Regions from separate parts of the Rhizobium sp. WYCCWR 11152 genome, predicted to be linked through region 3. Evidence: predicted binding sites of a transcription regulator. Region 3 holds the regulator's gene; each other region holds the start of a gene.
The links. Region 3 encodes HrcA, which represses chaperone genes, less so after heat shock. Its sites were predicted from a motif close to GTTAGCACTCNCNNNNNGNGAGTGCTAAC; they were not measured.
Positions count from the first base shown of each region.

Region 1: a site for HrcA is predicted at 1,762-1,790, ahead of G9X67_RS31690 (co-chaperone GroES). Genes of this name have one in related genera too.
Region 2: a site for HrcA is predicted at 1,153-1,181, ahead of groES (co-chaperone GroES). Genes of this name have one in related genera too.

Region 1 is NZ_JABFCP010000024.1:279,480-286,168, reverse strand. It holds gene groL (chaperonin GroEL) at 1-1,148, opposite strand, end outside; gene G9X67_RS31690 (co-chaperone GroES) at 1,302-1,616, opposite strand; gene G9X67_RS31685 (hypothetical protein) at 1,968-2,258, shown strand; gene G9X67_RS31680 (hypothetical protein) at 2,368-2,724, shown strand; gene G9X67_RS31675 (DUF2934 domain-containing protein) at 2,779-3,105, shown strand; gene G9X67_RS31670 (HD domain-containing protein) at 3,111-3,530, shown strand; gene G9X67_RS31665 (cyclase) at 3,679-3,948, opposite strand; gene G9X67_RS31660 (hypothetical protein) at 3,992-4,255, opposite strand; gene G9X67_RS31655 (RES domain-containing protein) at 4,487-5,131, opposite strand; gene G9X67_RS31650 (hypothetical protein) at 5,128-5,955, opposite strand; gene G9X67_RS31645 (HIT family protein) at 6,164-6,670, shown strand.
Region 2 is NZ_JABFCP010000009.1:47,968-54,656, reverse strand. It holds gene G9X67_RS15405 (TIGR01459 family HAD-type hydrolase) at 1-844, opposite strand, end outside; gene G9X67_RS15400 (hypothetical protein) at 837-1,121, shown strand; gene groES (co-chaperone GroES) at 1,239-1,535, shown strand; gene groL (chaperonin GroEL) at 1,608-3,251, shown strand; gene G9X67_RS15385 (hypothetical protein) at 3,885-4,331, shown strand; gene G9X67_RS15380 (glutathione binding-like protein) at 4,395-5,105, opposite strand; gene G9X67_RS15375 (DoxX family protein) at 5,421-5,837, shown strand; gene hisG (ATP phosphoribosyltransferase) at 5,917-6,612, opposite strand; gene G9X67_RS15365 (ATP phosphoribosyltransferase regulatory subunit) at 6,609-6,689, opposite strand, start outside.
Region 3 is NZ_JABFCP010000011.1:449,513-456,201, reverse strand. It holds gene G9X67_RS23815 (saccharopine dehydrogenase C-terminal domain-containing protein) at 2-1,084, shown strand; gene hemW (radical SAM family heme chaperone HemW) at 1,147-2,349, opposite strand; gene rdgB (RdgB/HAM1 family non-canonical purine NTP pyrophosphatase) at 2,359-3,003, opposite strand; gene G9X67_RS23800 (VOC family protein) at 3,004-3,429, opposite strand; gene rph (ribonuclease PH) at 3,426-4,145, opposite strand; gene hrcA (heat-inducible transcriptional repressor HrcA) at 4,274-5,362, shown strand; gene grpE (nucleotide exchange factor GrpE) at 5,473-6,105, shown strand; gene G9X67_RS23780 (nucleoside hydrolase) at 6,148-6,689, opposite strand, start outside.

The DNA of each region.
Region 1 (6,689 bases), on a different contig from region 3:
CCGCCGACACGGATGACGGCAACGCCGCCGGCCAGCTTGGCAAGGCGCTCCTGCAGCTTCTCGCGGTCGTAGTCCGAAGTGGTTTCTTCGATCTGCGCCTTGATCTGGGCAACACGGCCTTCGATGTCGGTCTTGGCGCCCGAACCGTCGACGATCGTGGTGTTTTCCTTCTCGATCGACACCTTCTTCGCACGGCCGAGCATATCGAGCGTGACGGATTCGAGCTTGATGCCGAGATCTTCGGAGATGACGGTGCCGGCGGTCAGGATGGCGATGTCTTCGAGCATGGCCTTGCGGCGGTCGCCGAAGCCGGGCGCCTTGACGGCAGCGATCTTGAGGCCGCCACGCAGCTTGTTGACGACGAGCGTCGCGAGGGCTTCGCCTTCGACGTCTTCAGCGATGATAAGCAGTGGCTTGCTGGATTGGACGACGGCTTCGAGAACCGGCAGCATCGACTGCAGGTTCGAGAGCTTCTTCTCGTGGATGAGGATATAAGGTTCTTCGAACTCGACCCGCATCTTGTCGGCATTGGTGACGAAGTAGGGGCTGAGATAGCCGCGATCGAACTGCATGCCTTCGACGACTTCGAGTTCGGTTTCTGCGGTCTTGGCTTCTTCGACAGTGATGACGCCATCATTGCCGACCTTTTCCATGGCTTCCGCTAAAAAGCGGCCGATTTCGGCATCGCCATTGGCGGAGATTGTGCCGACCTGGGCGATTTCGGAATTGTTGGAGATCTTGCGGGCGTTGGCCTTCAGTTCCGCGACGATGGCGGCGACCGCAAGATCGATGCCGCGTTTCAGGTCCATCGGGTTCATGCCCGACGTGACCGCCTTGGCGCCCTCCTTGACGATCGCCTGGGCCAGCACCGTTGCCGTCGTGGTGCCGTCGCCGGCGACGTCGCTGGTCTTCGAAGCAACTTCGCGGACCATCTGGGCGCCCATGTTTTCGAACTTGTCTTCGAGTTCGATTTCCTTGGCGACCGAAACGCCGTCCTTGGTGATGCGCGGGGCGCCGAAAGATCTTTCGATAACGACGTTGCGGCCTTTCGGGCCGAGGGTCGCCTTCACCGCGTTGGCCAAAATGTCGACGCCACGCAGCATCTTCTCGCGGGCTTCGGTGCTGAATTTGATTTCTTTAGCAGCCATGTCCTCACTCCTTCATAGGCAGCCAGAGCAGTTCCAGGAAAAGTGCAACGCGGTTTTCCGTTCGGAACTGCGTCAGAAATAAGAGGTTGGAGCGGTTTTGCGTTTCCATGAAAAGCTGAAGCGCTCCAGCGTCGACTGATGTCCGCAGGAATCTCAGGCGGCCTGCTTCTTTTCGCCCTGGGTTTCGATAATGCCCATCACGTCGCTTTCCTTCATGATCAGCAGGTCTTCGCCATTGATCTTGATCTCGGTGCCGGACCATTTGCCGAACAGGATGCGATCGCCGGGCGTGACGTCGAGCGCCTGGATCTGGCCGGCCTCGTTGCGTGCGCCGGGGCCGACGGCGATGACCTCGCCTTCCTGCGGCTTTTCCTTGGCGGTGTCGGGAATGATGATGCCGCCCTTGGTCTTTTCCTCTGAATCGACCCGGCGGACGAGAATGCGGTCATGAAGCGGTCGGAACGACATGTCTTCCTCCATCGACAAACAGTGATGACGGTGTCCCTAGCCGGACCGGATGACCAATCCGGGCGGGTACGCAGGGCTCGCGCGCGAGCCTTGCGAGAATGATTTGGTTCGACGGGTTTGCAATTCAAGAGGCGACGGAAGAAAAATTGGCACTCCCTGCCAATGAGTGCCAACGCCCTGCAGGGAACAGAAAATCGGCTCCTGCGTTCGAATGGTAAGGCGGATGGCGCTGTGTCGAAGCGAGTTCGAGTTGCATTGAGGCTTGAATTCGGATTTCGGCGTTCCCAGCTTTTTGGTGACCGAGGCTTGATGAGCTCGGTCATCGTCCCACGTCTTTTTGGAGTGAGTGACATGGAAGAGAAGGCCAATTTAATTAAAGACCTCAGTATCGAGGAACGCGAGGAAATCCTCGTCGATATCGCTCGTACGCTGGAGGACACGGCGCGTGAGGCTTTTGTCGAAGGCAACACGCACTTTGCCGCACTCTCCAACAACATGGCCGAAGCGATCCGCGGCAACGCCGATGAGCTCGCCCGTGACGATCCGGAAAATGCCGAGCTCGTATTGCAGCAGGCAACGGCGATGATCTCGCAATTCGAAGCCGTGCACCCCTATCGGATGGTGAGTATGGCCGTCCATTGAGCGCAGGCTGTGTGGCTCCGCCTCGATCGCCCGCTCAAATCAATCGCCACCCATGCGGAACTCTCACTGCTTGCGAAGGTTATTGGATCACAACATCGAAAGGTGATCCATGACGACTTTCAAATCCAGCGTGCCGCCCGAGAGCGGAACAGATGACGCGCGTTCCGCCGATACGGAGCGAGCCGAGACCGATCGCAAGAGAGCATTGGAAAATGCCCGGCGCAACGCGAGTTCGGCATCAGATCGCGATAGCGACACGGAAACCCCGAGCCTGAAGCTTGCGAAAGAATATCTCAGCCTCGGCGGCCACCGCCGGTCCATGATCGACGACAACATCACCGATGTTCGCCAATGGGATGAGGATCCACCCAAGGCCGAGCGGTTCTGGAAGGAACGGGTGGAGACGCTTCCAGAGGATCAACGCAAACAGGTGGAGGATTTTCTTCCAACCATCAACACGCCCTGATAGGCGGCCGGGCCGCTCTTCGGAGGGCTCATCCCAGTGCGCTTGGAGGAGATCATGGCGATAGACAAGCACGAGCAGATACGCCAGCGCGCCTACGAAATCTGGGAGGCCGAGGGCCGCCCGGATGGCGCCGACCAGCGCCATTGGCTTCAAGCCTGCGACGAACTGTCGGGCGACGATGAGAATGAAACGCTGCAGAATCTGCTCGATGAAGACGACAGGGATGATGCGGCGCTACTTCAAGGCGCCGGTGAGAGTGGCGATCTCGATCGGCGGCGGGCGAGGCCTGTCCAGGCCGCCGTGGCTCCCGCCCCTGACATCGAGATGACGACGGGCGAAAAGCCTTACCCGCGGAAGATTAGAAAAACCAAAGGGCCATAATCGCCATGCAGCATCTCGACCATGCCATCCAGATCGCTCTTACGGCCCATGAAGGTAAGGCGGACAAAACCGGCCGGCCGTACTTCGAGCACTGCCAGCGGGTAGCCCTTCTGGTTTCCGGCGACGAGACGCGAACGGTCGCTTACCTTCATGACGTCGTCGAGAAGGGAAGCGCCTGGACGCTCGACAGGCTGAGGGAAGAAGGCTTTCCGCCGGCGATCATCTCGGCGGTGAATGCTCTGACACGGCGGCCGGACGAGCCGGATGACGACTTCGTCAGACGTGCGGCATCAAACCCGCTGGCCTTGCCCGTCAAACGGGCCGACCTCGAAGACAATCTCCGGCAGGCCGAACAGGCCGGCGAGAAAATGGAAAGATACCAGCGCGGCCTGGATCTGCTGCGCGAGATCAGGAACGGACAATAGAACTCGGACAAATTTGCGCAGTTCGCCTGCAACTGCCACCAAGGTCGGCAATTGGCGCAGGGGCACACTACTCGGCTTCCATGTCATGTGCCGAGCGCGACAGCAACCTGGCCTCCGCTTGCAGCGGCGGAGGCCGTTTGGCCCTATTTCATGTTTTGTTGGTAAACCACACCGTCGGCGCGCCGAGTACGCCTCCCGTGCGCATCGCCGTCTTCAGCTCGTCCAGCTTGCTGAACGACTGAGCCGCTTCCAGCGTGGCAAACTCGTGGGTCACGGTAATATCATTCGGATTGTCGACGGCTCGATAAACGGCTTGCGCTGTCACCCCATTGGCCTTTTGCACTGGCGAAAAGGCATCATATATTTTGCGCCAAGCGGCGTAGTCGGAGACTTCGTGCCGCACGAATAATGTCGTCATATCATCCTCCCGCGTTGCATTTCCAAGTCTCGTCGAGATGTGGTTACGATTGCACGAGGAAGGTCATGGTCTCGGGCAAGACGCCGTCACTCGCCATCGCATCGGCCGCTGCCTTGGTCTGCATGAAGGCCATCAACTTTTCCATGTCTGCAACGTCCATGACCAAGCCGACGCGGTTGGACGTTTGAGGGTCTGTAAACGTGCGAATGTTCGTGACGCCAACGGGTTCCAATACCTGTTTGCGGATGGGTGAAGCGAGCCAGTGTTTCGTGTCTTTGACGTCGTGACAGATCATTATGGTGGGCATTGCGGTCTCCTCTCAAGATTTCGGAAACTGAAAGCTGAGTATGCTGCTGCGCGTTGCCGGATTTCATTACAGCAATGTTGCGAAGAGTGGGTTTTTCTTATTCATTAGTTGAAGATGTAAATATAATTATTGAGTAATTCGAAAATATTATGCGACGGCGGCGTTGAGCGCGCATTGGTTTTTTGAGAATAGCTTTGGTGGCGGCTCTGGAGTCAGCGAGCGTCATTGGGGCTAAGATATGATCGTGATGCCCGCACGGCGCCCATAGTCCCGCAGTTCGAGAAGGAGATCGGCGTCCGCACCGGCGTCACTGGATTGAACGACGTCGAGCCGGTCCTCTGCCAAGCGATCCTCGAACAGGATGATACATTGCTCGGGGTCGCACTGGCGGGACGTCCAGACCAACCCGTCGACGTCGGCGCGCGCCCGATGAATGGCTTCGGCCCATAGGACGGTCTCGCCATAGGTCGACTTCGGCGTTTCGATGAGATCCGTTTGACTGAGTTTCCAGGCCTTCAAATCGGGTGCGAAAAGGCTTGCCAGCCGCAGATCACGCTTTGGCGCGATGACGCTCACCGTCCGCGCTTCGACGACGGCAAGCCGGACGGTCTTGAACGCGGCGGTGGGTTCGATGTCGTGAAAGATCGACTCGAAGGCGGCCGCCTCTCTGCTCGTTGCGGCATAGAGCGTGGCGACACAATTGCCCTGCGCGTCGTTGAACGGAGCAAAGCTCGTCGGCTGTCCCTGGCAGGGATTGAATTGTCCTACCCGGAAAGATGACAGATGGCTTCGATGAAGCGCCGTACCTGCCTTGATCGTCCGGATGTTGATCGTTGGAAAAGGCGACGGCGGGCTTGGCAGAGGAGGGTGGCTCACCCACCGACCTCTTGCCGCTCGCGGGTCGCGGCAGCCGTCACCGCGTCCATATCGTCAAGCACATCCATGGGCGCCTTGTCGTCCAGCCAGCCGTTCGTTGAAACGAACCAGAATGCGCGCTGCCATGGAGACAGGTTCTCCGGAAGAGCCGCAAGCGCCTTCTTGATTGCAGGATGCGGCCGTCCGTCCCGGAGCTGAAACGCCGGAAAATATTCGGTGCCGCGATGATATACCGAGAAAATGTCGCCGGCTTTCTTCCAGCGCGCTGCGGTCGCGTACAGGTTTCGCGCGCTTGAGCCGGCGCGGTTTCCGACCTCCGCGCTGGTGAGCTGCGGCACCTCAGCGATGAAGCGATCCCTGAGCTCCAGATTGTCCGCTGCGAGCACGCCGCGCGCCTCGCCAAGCTCATCAGGCAGGATAACGTCCGCGAGCTTGTTGATCGCGTCTTCCAGCCGGCTTTCCTCCAGCGAACCGCTGACGCGGACCATCGTCTGGAAGAAGGTCTTGACGGATCTGCGATGTCCTTCCGGGAGATCGGGTTTCAAGCGGATGATCACGGAATCCCCGACCGCAACATTTGCCATCGCCCTGGCGAGCTTCGCGAGTTCGGGGTCCGCGTTCTCAGGAAAAGCAGATCGATCGACGGCGAACTTCGTCAGGGTCTGCAGGAAGGCATCCGCGAAGGCGTCACGCAGAGCGTTTTCATCCGAGGTCCGTTCTGGAGCAACGCCTTTGCGCCGGCGGCCAGCCAATGGCACGGTTCGTCCCTCGTTGGCGGACGACCGGTCAATCATGAGAAATTCGGAAAAGAGAGCTTCGGTCATTTCGGCCACGTGAGATTGGTGATGAACATCTCAATATCACTTAAGTCATGCAAAGTCGATTGCAATGGGAGTGTCAGGATGATCATAACCTCGCATATGTGCCAGTGGACAGATTTGATGGCAGGATCGATTTGACTTCCCAATATCGGCTGCCGCACCAATTTGACGATCGGATACGCCTCGGCGCGTGAGACGACGGAGGTTCAGGATGAGCGAACGCCAACCATTTGATCTCAAGGCCTATACGCATGACATCGGAACAAGGTCATGCTTTATTTGCGGCTTGGTCTCTAATGACCCTGACTTCTTTCATCATCGCGTTTTTGAAGACGGTGAGACGATCATTTTCCTGAGCAAATATCCCACTCTACCCGGCTATTGCCTTGTCTGTCCGAAGGCGCATCGTGAGGATCTGGCGCGGGATATGTCGACGGATGAATATCTTCAACTACAGGAGAAGGTGCACGTCTTGTCGCGTGCCCTCAAGAGCGTGTTCGACGCCGAGCGAATTTATGTGCTTTCGCTCGGCAGCCAGCAAGCCAATAGCCACCTGCATTTTCATGTCGTTCCCTTGCCTTCAGGCGTGCCTCTCGAAGAGCAGCAATACCATGCGCTGATGGCGGAGTATGGGGTCCTGCAGATACCTGACGATCAAATGGCAGAGTTGGCGCAGCGCATTGCAGAAGCATACCGTGCCGAGTTGACCGCACGATAGTCACTCCTGTTCCCCCAAT
Region 2 (6,689 bases), on a different contig from region 3:
CAAGGCGGGGCATCCACCACTTCGGCGCGGCGTTTTCCCGTTCGAGATAGGCGTTGAGGATCGCCTCGTCGGTTTCACCGTTGAGAGTATATTCCTTAGCGTGGATACCGCCGCTGATGTAGAGGAGGTCGAGGCCGTAATTCAAGGCGCCGCGCACATCGGTCGGCATGCCATCGCCGATCGCCAGCACACGCTCGACCGGGAAATCGCCGCTAAGCTCGCGGGCAGCCGCTAGCGTCGCCTCGTAGATCGGCCGGTGCGGCTTGCCGGCGATGCGGGTGCTGCCGCCGAGCTGCTCGTAATAGGCGGCCATGGCGCCGGCGCAGGGGATGATGCGATGGCCACGCTCGACAATGAGGTCGGGATTGGCGCAGATCATCGGCACGTCGCGAGCTTTGAAATCGAGAAGCATATCGGTGTAGTCCTCCGGCTTCTCCGTCTCGTCGTCGAAAAAGCCGGTGCAGACGAGCGATAGCGCTTCGCCGGCCGGCCGGCGCTCGACGCCAATGCCTTCGAGAAGCGCCTTGTCGCGCTCGGGGCCGAGCAGAAAGACGGTCTTCGGCCCCTCTGCGATCAAACCGCGCGTGACGTCGCCCGAGGTGACGATCCTGTCATAGGCGCTGTCGGGAACGCCGATCTGGCGCAACTGCTCGACCACCTGCCAGGAAAGGCGCGGTGAATTGGTGATAAGGACAACGGCGAGGCCGCTTTCGCGTGCCGCTTCAAGGGCTGCGGCCGCCTTCGGGAACGGATCGACGCCGTTGTGAACGACGCCCCAGACATCGCAGAGCACCACATCATAGTGACCTGATATCTCCGAGAAGTTTTCTATCCGCTTGGCCATTCCGATTTCCCGATTTGCTTCAGTCACCGGTGACATTGCAAAGGCGCAAGGCGATGGCAAGGCATTTTCTTCGCTGCCGGACCAATGCGAGGAGCTTGAACGGCGATCCGGCGAAGCGGATGGGCAAAGGGTTTTGATGATTATCGCGAAGCGGCAGATCGCCGAGCGCGGACGAGTTCGGCAAAGTTCGGCAGCACCCGGGTTTCGGCCGCAATCTCGTACTATTCTCCAGCCTCTTCACAATTCCGGCACAAAAATTCGTGATTGCTCTCATTGACTCCTCTCGGAGCCATCCCTAAATGCTCGTCGCTAGCACTCACCGCAAGGGAGTGCTAACATCTATCCATGTGGGCCACTCCGGTCCGCGAATGTCATTCGATCGAGGGATTAGACAATGGCAAGCACCAACTTCCGCCCCCTTCACGACCGCGTCGTTGTTCGCCGCGTTGAGTCCGAAGCCAAGACCAAGGGCGGCATCATCATTCCCGATACCGCCAAGGAAAAGCCGCAGGAAGGCGAAATCGTCGCCGTCGGCTCCGGCGCGCGCGATGAGTCCGGCAAGGTCGTCGCACTCGACGTCAAGGCTGGCGACCGCATCCTGTTCGGCAAGTGGTCCGGCACCGAAGTCAAGATTGACGGCGAAGACCTTCTGATCATGAAGGAAGCCGACATCATGGGCATCATCGGCTGATCGGCCGACCTGCTTTCCCGAAATGGCTGACGGGCCTTTTGCCCGAACAACTCGAATTCAGGAGTTAAGAATATGGCATCTAAAGAAATCAAGTTTGGCCGCACCGCGCGCGAAAAGATGCTGCGCGGCGTCGACATTCTCGCCGATGCAGTGAAGGTCACGCTAGGCCCGAAGGGCCGTAACGTCATCATCGACAAGTCCTTCGGCGCTCCGCGCATTACCAAGGACGGCGTTTCCGTCGCCAAGGAAATCGAACTCGAAGACAAGTTCGAAAACATGGGCGCCCAGATGGTCCGCGAAGTTGCTTCGAAGACCAACGACATCGCCGGCGACGGCACCACGACGGCTACCGTTCTTGCCCAGGCGATCGTTCGCGAAGGCAACAAGGCCGTTGCAGCCGGTATGAACCCGATGGACCTGAAGCGCGGCATCGATCTTGCTGTCGCCGACGTCGTGAAGGATCTCCAGGCCAAGGCCAAGAAGATCTCGACTTCGGAAGAAGTTGCACAGGTCGGCACGATTTCGGCCAATGGCGACAAGCAGGTCGGCCTCGACATTGCTGAAGCCATGCAGAAAGTCGGCAACGAAGGCGTCATCACGGTTGAAGAAGCAAAGACCGCCGAAACCGAACTCGAAGTCGTCGAAGGCATGCAGTTCGACCGCGGCTACCTCAGCCCCTACTTCGTGACCAACCCGGAAAAGATGATCGCCGACCTCGAAGACGTCTTCATTCTCCTTCACGAGAAGAAGCTCTCGAACCTACAGTCGATGCTCCCGGTTCTCGAAGCTGTCGTCCAGACCGGCAAGCCGCTCCTCATCGTCGCTGAAGACGTCGAAGGCGAAGCTCTTGCTACGCTCGTCGTCAACAAGCTGCGCGGCGGCCTGAAGATTGCTGCCGTCAAGGCTCCTGGCTTCGGCGATCGCCGCAAGGCCATGCTCGAAGACATCGCCATCCTGACCGGCGGCACTGTCATCTCCGAAGACCTCGGCATCAAGCTCGAATCCGTCACGCTCGACATGCTCGGCCGTGCCAAGAAGGTTTCGATCTCCAAGGAAAACACGACGATCGTCGACGGTTCGGGCGCCAAGACCGACATCGAAGGCCGTGTTGCCCAGATCAAGGCGCAGATCGAAGAAACCACTTCGGACTACGACCGCGAGAAGCTGCAGGAACGTCTTGCCAAGCTCGCTGGCGGCGTTGCCGTCATCCGCGTCGGCGGCTCGACGGAAGTCGAAGTGAAGGAAAAGAAGGACCGCATCGACGACGCGCTCAACGCGACCCGCGCTGCTGTTCAGGAAGGCATCGTCCCCGGCGGCGGTATCGCTCTGCTCCGCTCCTCCACGAAGATCACCGTCAAGGGTGCAAACGACGACCAGGAAGCCGGCATCAACATCGTTCGCCGCGCCCTGCAGTCGCTCGTTCGTCAGATCGCTGAAAACGCAGGCGACGAAGCCTCGATCGTTGTCGGCAAGGTCCTCGACAAGAACGAAGACAACTACGGCTACAACGCCCAGACGTCCGAATATGGCGACATGATCGCCATGGGTATCGTCGACCCGCTCAAGGTCGTTCGCACGGCGCTGCAGAACGCTGCTTCTGTCGCATCGCTGCTGATCACCACCGAAGCCATGATTGCCGAACTGCCGAAGAAAGAATCGGCTGGCGGTGGCATGCCGGGCGGAATGGGCGGAATGGGCGGAATGGACATGATGTGATAGGCGAAAGCCATCACTGACTACCATTCCGGCATCCGGAACAGGAAGGGCGGCCCTCGGGTCGCCCTTTTCTTTTGACCAAAGCGATTCGACGTGCGGTAGGCCCGATTGGCATAGCCGATGAAACGTTTGCCCGGCTCTCTACTGCAGCCCCAGGCGCGAAGCTTGCGCCAGGCTTACGTTGCCCGCGTCTTTCTCCGCCCACCGACATGCGAGAGATCATTGAGTTGCGGCACGATTTCCGGCCTGACGCAGCGTGAAAACGTTTGCAACGCTCTCAAAGATGATCCTCCTGTGCCAATTCTGGCGAAATAGGCCGAAGATGCAGGCATCCTAAGAAATGAGGCCGATCCGAATACCCCTTAAAAAGCCGTTGCCGTTTATCCAAAAGCTCCTATAAATCCGCGCTGCAATTAAAGCGCGCCCGGCGATAATTTTTCGCCAATAGACGAGGCCGGAGCGCGGAAGGCGATACGTGAACGTTCGGCTTCGAAGGGCTCCGCTTACGGAGGCCAGATGGCCGTGGCAATCATCGCCGGATGAAGCGCGGACATCATGCCCGCTGCTGCGTGATCCTGTTTCTTTGTGTTTGCCGAGCGTGCGGCGGGAGCCGCATCCGAACGGGGGAACGCCTTGTTTAAGATCGCCAGAGCCAATGTAGCCGTACCTTTGACGCCCGGCTCGTTTGATGACGCCAATCAAAATCACGAGATGTTGGCGCAGTTTTCCGTTTCCGAAGCCTGGACTGGAGATTTTTCGAGCGGCATGCTCCGTCTCGGCGAATGGAGCGCGATGCTGCACGGCCTTGCCGCACGGGAATGCGGACTGCTCAGCCTGATCCGCTGCTATGATGCCAAGGACCGCAGCCACATATTGGAGTTGTTCGAGCAGGCGGCGACGCTCTGCTCCTCCTTCTGTTTTTCGACGACGATCATCATGCCGAACGGCTTTCGCCAGCCGCTCTTCTGCATGGGCGAGTCCAACGGTCTCGAGCAGAAATACAGCGGCAGCATGGTCGGCGTCTTCGTCTTTCCGCGATTCAAGCTGGAAGGCACAAAGCAGATCACAAGTCGGCGATAGGCCGGAAATCAAGATAAAAGGCCGCCTCGAGGGCGGCCTTCGTGCTTTCCAGCGATCCGTCCGTTACTCCGGCTTGACCGGTATGTTGAGGCCCCTGGCACTTGCCGGACGGGCGATGCAACGCTCCAGCCAATCCGAGACAGCGGGGAATTTCGCATATTCGAGCACCTCTCGGCCGCCATAGAAGATATCGGCGCCGCGAACCCAGGTGAAGGTGGTGATGTCGGCGATTGTATAGAGATCGCCCATGATCCACTGACGACCCTTCAGCCTGTCTTCGAGCACGCCGAGCAACCGTTTGGATTCATCGCGATATCGCTCGACCGGATAGGAATTGTTGGCGACCTTGTCGGCGGCGAATTTATGGAAATGTCCGAACTGGCCGAACATCGGGCCGATACCCGCCATCTGGAAAAACACCCATTGGATGGTTTCGTAGCGACCCGCGGCATCAGCAGGGATGAGCTTGCCGGTTTTTTCGGCGAGATAAAGCAGGATCGCGCCGGATTCGAAAAGGCCGATCGGCTTTCCGTCCGGGCCGTTCGGATCGATGATCGCCGGAATGCGGCCGTTCGGGTTGAGAGATTCGAACTCCGGCGACTTCTGCTCGTTGGCGGCGAAGGAAATATAATGCGGCTCATAGGCGAGGCCGAGCTCTTCGAGGGCGACCGAGACCTTGACCCCATTCGGCGTCTGCAGGGAATAGAGCTGGATGATGTCGGGATTTTTCGCCGGCCAGCGGGTCGTGATCGGAAATGCGGAAAGATCTGCCATCGGATTCTCCATGTTGGGCGCCGACCATAAGAGACCCGGCTTGGCAAAGGCAAGCGGGGGGCAGCTAATGCATGTCGCCCAAAAGTGTGCGGCGGTTTTGGGCCAACGACATGCATGACCACAAAAGATCTAAGCGCGTCGCATGAATCCGGTCGAACGCGGCGCGCTTTGGAGATCGTTCCATATTAGTGAACGAAGTGTCCCCTTTCGTTTATCTTTCCACAACGCAAGAAAAGAGCGACATAGAGGCATCCGAGGTCGAACCGGTGCCGGGGCACCAAGATCTCCAAAGTCCTTGAAACGGAGACAACGTCCATGTCGAACAACGTCATCATCCTGATTGCCCGTATTCTTCTTTCCTTCATGTTCATCCTTTCCGGCTTCATGAAGCTCACCGATCCTGCCGGTACTGCGGGCATGATCGCCGGTGCCGGCCTGCCGGCAGCAACCCTGCTGGCCTATGTCGCAGGCCTTTTCGAACTGCTGGCCGGCCTTGCGGTTCTCACAGGCTTCCAGGTCCGCATTGCCGGCTGGCTGCTCGCCGCCTTCTGTGTCTTCACGGGCATTGCCTTCCACCTGCCCTACGCGAGTGGCACGGAACTCGTGAACATTCTCAACCAGATCATGGTCATGAAGAATATCACGCTGGCCGGCGCGTACATACTGCTCGCCACCGTCGGTGCCGGTGCCTATTCGATCGACGCACGCCGCGGCGCCTACGCAGCCGCCTGATACCAGCAGACATCCTCCCATAAATGCGAAAACCCGCCGTCACCCGACGGCGGGTTTTCTTGTGCCTTGATGACGGGGATCAGAGGGCGGCGCGCACCGCGTCGATGATCGCCTGGACCGCCGGTTCGTCCGCATGGCTCTCCTTGCGGGCGCGCACGAGGCAGGCCTGCGAATGCAGGATGACGCCGTCCTGGAGCACCTTCAGGTGGTTGGCACGCAGCGTCGAGCCGGTGGAGGTGATATCGACGATGATATCGGCCGAGCCGGAGGCGGGAGCACCCTCGGTGGCGCCCAGGCTTTCGACGATGCGATAAAGCTGGATGCCGTGCTGGCTCGAAAAGAACTGCTGGGTCAGTCGCCAGTATTTGGTGGCGATGGCAAGGCGCCGGCCGTGGCGGGCGCGGAAATCGGCGGCGACATCGACGAGATCGGCCATGGTGTCGACATCGAGCCAGATCTCCGGCACAGCGACGACGACATCGGCATGGCCGAATCCGAGGCGGGCGCAGAATTCGACGCGCTTGTCGACCTCGGCAAAACCTTCCCGCATCAGATCCTCGCCGGTGACGCCGAAATCGACGGTGCCGTTGCCGATTTCGCGGGAGATTTCGGAAGCCGAGAGGAAAGCGATTTCCACATCGTCCCAGCCTTCGACGCGGCCGCGATAGGAGCGGTCGTTACCAACAGCCGAGATCGTCATGCCGGCACGTTCGAAGATCGCCGAAGCGTCCTCCTTCATCCGGCCCTTGGAGGGAAGCGCGATGGTGATGGTCATGCGGCTGCCCTTTCGGTTTCGATGCGGTCGAGCCAGAAGGAGAAGCCGACGGCCGGAATGCGGTCCGTCGCACCGAG
Region 3 (6,689 bases):
AATGAGTTTCGAAAAGATCGCCGTTCTCGGCCTGGGCAAGGTCGGACGGCTGGCGGCGACGCTGTTGCATGAAGGCGGCTTCGATGTCATCGGCGTCGACGCGCAATTGCCGCTGAGCGACGTCCCCTTCAAGTGCCGCACCGGCGATATCTCCGACCCCCAGGTGATCGGCGAACTGCTCGCGAATGTCGAGGCGGTGCTCTCCTGCCTGCCCTATCATTTGAACATCGAGCTGGCGCGTGCCGCCCATCTTGCCGGTATCCATTATTTCGATCTGACCGAAGACGTTCCGACCACCAATTTCATCATCGAGCTGTCGAAGACCGCCCGCGGGCTGATGGCGCCGCAATGCGGCTTGGCGCCGGGTTTCGTCGGCATCGTCGGCGCAAGCCTGGCCGACGGCTTCGATCGCTGCCGGTCGATCCGCATGCGCGTCGGCGCCCTGCCGCAGCATCCGACCGGGCTGCTCGGCTACGCCTTCAACTGGTCGCCCGAGGGCGTCGTCAACGAATATCTGAACGACTGCGAGGTCATCGAGGGCGGTGTGCGCAAGCTCGTCTCGCCGATGGAATGGCACGAGACCGTCTATGTCGGCGGCGTCAAGCTCGAAGCCTTCACGACGTCGGGCGGCCTTGGCACCATGTGCGATACGATGCTCGGCAAGATCGACAATCTCGACTACAAGACCATGCGTTATCCCGGCCATATGGAGCTGATGAACTTCTTCTTCCACGAGCTGTTGATGCGCGACAAGCGCAAGCTCGCCGGCGAGATCCTGACCAATGCCAAGCCGCCGGTTGAAGACGATGTCGTCTATGTCCATGTCGCCGCCGAGGGCACCGAGAATGGCAGCCTGCGCCGCAAGGAGTTCGTGCGCGCCTATTACCCGATCGAGATTGCCGGGGCGCGCCGCACGGCGATCGCCTGGACGACGTCAGCCTCCGTCGTCGCCGTCATCGAGATGGTCCGCGACGGTCTGCTGCCGGCGACCGGCTTCCTGCACCAGGAGCATATTCCGCTGGAGATGTTTTTGAAGACACCGACCGGCAGCCTCTTCAAGGCCGGTGCCACCAGCCACGGCTGAGAAATGCCCTCAGGTGCGGCGGCAATATCGATGCCGCCGTGCCGCAAATCCAGCCCGACGCGTCAGCAGGCGAGATCGGCGACGACGGAATCGAGGATCAGCATGCCTGATGGCGTGCAGCGCAGGCGTGAATTGCCGATCCGCTCGATGAATTTGTGTTCGAGCAGGAATTCCTCGCGTTTCGGGTCGAGGTCGCGGCCCGAAAGCTGCTGCCAGCGGGCAAGATCGACGCCTTCCCTCAGCCGCAGCCCCATCAGCAGCAGCTCGTCGGACTGCTCCTCGAAGCCGAGCCGCTCCTCGTCGAGAATGCCGTGCCCATCACGCTCGACCATGTCGAGCCAGGTTTCCGGCTTGCGCTCGGTCGCCGTCGCGAGCTTCTCCGGGCCACGCGTCAGCCGGCCATGGGCGCCCGGGCCGATGCCGGCATAGTCGCCATAGCGCCAGTAGGTCAGGTTATGCCGGCTTTCGGCCCCCGGCCGGGCATGATTGGAAACCTCATAGGCCGGCATTCCCTCACGCGCGGTGATCTCCTGCGTCGCCTCGTAGAGCAATGCCGATTGCTCGCCATCCGGCACGATCAGCTTGCCGGCCTTGTGCAGGCCGTAGAAGGGCGTGCCTTCCTCGATGGTCAGCTGATAGAGCGAAAGATGATCGACCGCGTAGGAGATCGCCTCCTTCAGTTCCGTTTCCCATTCCTCGACCGTCTGATTGGGTCGGCCATAGATCAGGTCGAAGGACATGCGCGGGAAGATGTCGCGCGCCAGCCTTATCGCCTTCAGCGCGTCGGCGACATCATGCAGCCGGCCGAGGAATTTCAGATCCCGGTCGTTCAGCGCCTGCACGCCGAGCGAGACGCGATTGACGCCGGCCGCCCGATAGCCGCGGAACCGTTCGGCCTCGACGCTCGAAGGATTGGCCTCCATGGTGATCTCGATGCCATCTGGCACATGCCAGTGCCGCGCAATGCCGTCGAGAATGGCCGAGACCGTTTCCGGCTTCATCAGCGAGGGCGTGCCGCCGCCGAGAAAGACGCTCGTCACCGTCTTCGGCCCGCTGATCGCCCGGACCGCCGCCATCTCCGTCAGGAAGGCTGATGTAAAGCGCTCCTGATCCACGGGCTGATGGCGCACATGGCTGTTGAAGTCGCAATAGGGACACTTCGCCGCGCAGAAGGGCCAATGCACATAGACGCCGAAGCCCGGCTCGCCGGTATCAGGCAGCAGAGCCGCGTCGCGCGAGGTGCTTGGCGTGTCGAAATTGTCCACGGACCGACTCTATGCCTCCAGGCAGGTTTCGACAAAGAGTTTGAAGGCGCGGGCACGGTGCGACAGCGCTTGCGGCTTGCCGACGTTCCAGCCGTGTTTTTCCTCGCCGCTCATTTCGCCGAAGGTGATGTCGTAGCCCTCGGGCTGGAAGACCGGATCGTAGCCGAAGCCCTGCGTGCCGCGCGGCGGCCAGACGACGCTGCCTTCCACCTCGCCGCGAAACAGCTCCGTATGCCCATCCGGCCAGGCAAGGCAGAGCACGCTGATGAAACGCGCCGTGCGCTGTTCCGGCTTTGTCGCGCCCGCGTCCTGCAGCGCCTTTTCCACCTTGGCCATCGCCATGTCGAAATCGCGCGTGCCGTCTGCCCTCTCCGCCCAATTGGCGGTGTAGACACCGGGATCGCCGCCGAGTGCATCGACCACCAGCCCGGAATCGTCCGACAGCGCCGGCATGCCGGCGGCATTGGCCGAGGCGACCGCCTTGATCGTCGCATTCTCCTCGAAGCTCGTGCCCGTCTCATCCGGTTCGACGAAATTCAGCTCGGCGGCCGATTTGGCGGTGAAGCCGAGCGGCCCGATCAATTCCTGGATCTCGCGGATCTTGCCGGCATTGTGGCTGGCGACGACGATGGTCTTCGTTTCAAGCTTGCGCATTCAGATATCCTGTTCGATGCCCCAGATTTTAGCCTCCGCGCATTCCAGGCTGTTGCCATCAGGATCGCGGAAATAGATCGAACGGCCGCCGTTCGGCCAGTGCACTTCGGATTCGATCGCAACGCCCGCCGCGGTCAGCCGCTCGGCCATGGCATCGATATTGCGGCCGGACACCCGGAAACAGGCATGGCCCTGGCCGCTCGTGCCGTGCGGCGGCACCTGCAGTGCTTCAGACGCTGGCGGCTTTACCGTTTCCTCGGGATTGAAGATCAGGAGAACGCCCGGACCGCAGCGGAAGAAGACATGCCGGTTGGCGGCGCGGGCGATCTTTTCAAGCCCGAGAACGTCTTCGTAGAACGTCTCGGCCTTATCGAGATCCCGCGCATAGAGCGCTGTTTCCAACATGCCTTCCAGCATGGGGTTCATCCTTCGACGGCTTGCTTCTGCAGCGCCACGAGTTCGCCGATGCCGTTCCTGGCAAGCTGCATCAGCGAGGTGAATTCGCCCTCGCTGAACGGCGTGCCTTCGGCCGTGCCCTGGATCTCGACGATCCCGCCGGTGCCCGTCATGACGAAATTCGCATCGGTCTCGGCCGAGGAATCCTCGAGGTAATCGAGATCGATCACCGGCTGGCTGGCGAAGATACCGCAGGAGATGGCGGCGACGTGATCCTTGAGGACCCGGTCGACCTTGATCATGTTGCGGCTTTCCATCCATTTCAGGCAGTCGTAAAGCGCGATCCAGCCACCGGTGATCGAGGCGGTCCGCGTGCCGCCATCGGCCTGGATGACGTCGCAATCGAGCGTGATCTGCCGCTCGCCGAGCGCCTGCAGGTCGACGACGGCGCGCAGCGACCGACCGATCAGCCGCTGGATTTCCTGGGTGCGGCCGCCCTGCTTGCCGGCGGCGGCTTCGCGCTTCATGCGTTCGCCGGTCGCCCGCGGCAGCATGCCGTATTCGGCCGTGACCCAGCCCTTGCCGGTATTGCGCAGCCATGGCGGCGTCTTTTCTTCGAGGCTCGCCGTGCAGAGCACATGCGTGTCGCCGAACTTCACCAGGCAGGAGCCTTCCGCATGCTTGGAAAAATTGCGCTCGAACGAGACCTTGCGCATCTGGTCGATTTTTCTGCCTGAAGGCCGCATTCTTATCTCCTGGGGTTTATTTGACCGCTTCTACGATTGGCGGCGCTCATTTGCAAATTCCCTTTTGCCACGGGTGTGAGTTTGACTTACTTTTCGGGAAGTATCATCAGCACGGGTTCGAAAGCTTCATGGGCATCAGGTCGACGTCGGTTTCGGATGCCGTAGCTGCGCTGGACGAGCGCTCCAGGGAAATTTTTCGTCGCATCGTCGAAGGTTATCTGGAAAGCGGCGAGCCGCTCGGTTCACGCAACCTGTCCCGTATCCTGCCGATGTCGCTGTCGCCGGCCTCGGTGCGCAATGTCATGAGCGATCTCGAAGAGCTCGGCCTGATCTATTCGCCGCATGTCAGCGCCGGCCGGTTGCCGACCCAGATCGGCCTGCGCTTCTTCGTCGACGCCTTCATGCAGGTCGGCGATCTCTCGGCCGAGGAGCGCGCCAACATCGACCGCCAGGTGCGGGTCGAAAGTGGCGGCAATCCCGTCGAATCGATGATGAACGAGGCAAGCCGCATGTTATCCGGCATTTCGCGCGGCGCCGGCCTCGTCATCACCTCGAAAAGCGATCCGGTGCTGAAACATGTCGAGTTCATCCGGCTCGAACCGACAAAGGCGCTGGCCGTGCTCGTCGGCGACCATGATCAGGTGGAAAATCGCATCATCGAGCTGCCGGCGGGCGTCACCTCCTCGCAGCTGACGGAAGCTGCGAATTTTCTCAATGCCCATATGTCCGGCCAGACCCTGCCGGAGCTTCGCAAACAGTTAAGCCGGTTGAAGGACGACGTCCGTCACGAGCTCGATGCCCTGTCACGCGATCTGGTCGAGCGCGGCATTGCTGTCTGGGCCGGCAGCCCGGACGAGGGAAAGCCCACGCAGCTGATCATCCGCGGCCGCGCCAACCTGCTCGAAGGCCTCGCCGGCGCCGAGGATCTCGACCGGCTGCGCCTGCTGTTCGACGATCTCGAGAAGAAGGACAGCCTGATCGAGATCCTCAATCTCGCCGAAAGCGGTTCGGGCGTGCGCATCTTCATCGGTTCGGAAAACAAGCTCTTCTCGCTGTCCGGCTCGTCGCTCATCGTCGCGCCCTATCGTGACGACGACGATCGCATCGTCGGTGCCGTCGGCGTCATCGGCCCGACGCGGCTCAATTATTCGCGCATCGTGCCGATGGTGGACTACACAGCCCAGCTCGTCTCCCGCCTTTCGCGCAATCAGCTTTGACGCGCAGCTATCAGTCACGCGGAATTTTCGCTTCTTTGTCACGCAGACTTGATTTTTTTCGGTCAAACCTCGATATCGGGCGCATCTGAAGACACCAACCGGAGACCGTCATGACCGATGACACGACGAAAAACGGACCTGACGCAACTGCGGCCGATGCCGCAGCCGACGCTGCCGCCTACGTCGAGAACGAAACTGCGCAGCAAGAGCCCGCCCAGCCGGACCCGATCGAGCTTCTGAAAGCCGAAAACGGCGAACTGCGTGACCGCTATCTGCGCCTTGCTGCCGAGATGGACAATCTGCGCCGCCGCACCGAGCGCGAAGTGAAGGATGCCAAGTCCTATTCCGTCGCCGGCTTTGCGCGCGACATGCTCGCCGTGTCCGACAATCTGCGTCGCGCGCTCGATGCCATCCCTCCGGAGACCAGGGCTGCGGCCGATGCCGGCCTGAGCACGCTGATCGAGGGTGTCGAGATGACCGAGCGCGCCATGCTGTCGGCTCTCGAGCGCCATGGCGTTCGCAAGCTGGAGCCGGTCGGCCAGAAGTTCGATCCGAATTTCCATCAGGCGATGTTCGAGGTGCCGAACCCGGACGTGCCGAATAACACGGTCGTCCAGGTCGTGCAGGCCGGCTTCACCATTGGCGAGCGCGTGCTGCGCCCGGCCATGGTCGGTGTCGCCAAGGGCGGTCCGAAGCCGGCCGAAGCCGAAACCAACTCTGTCTTCGACGAAAAAGACGCCTGAGATCGTTTCCTTTCCTCCTCGCGAGGAAGGGAAATCGAAGTTTTAGATGCGGGCGAAGCGTTCGATCAGCAGATCGAAGAAGCCGTCCGCATCGACATGGCGCATGACCCTGGCATTGCGCTTGCGCTCGGTCACGTGCCACCAGTCGACGACCGTCATGCCGACGGTAAGTTCGGACTGGACCTCGATCTCGACATTGCAGTCCCGGCCCTGGAAAAGCTCCTGCTTCAGCAGGTAGGCGACAACGGTCGGGTCGTGCAGCGGTCCGCCGTCGGAACCGTATTTCTCGATGTCGAACCGCTCGAAGAATTCCAGCATCTCGACCATGGCCTTTGCCGGCGCCGTGCCGATTTCGGCCATGCGCTTCACCCGGTCCTTGCGGGTCAGCAATTGATGCGTCACGTCAAGCGGCATCATCACGATCGGAACGCCTGAGCGGAAGACAATATCGGCGGCCTCGGGATCGACATAGATGTTGAATTCGGCTGCCGGCGTGATGTTGCCGCCCTCGAAGAAGCCGCCGCCCATCATCACCAGCTCGCGGATGCGGGGGACGATGTCGGGCGCCTTCTGGAAGGCCATGC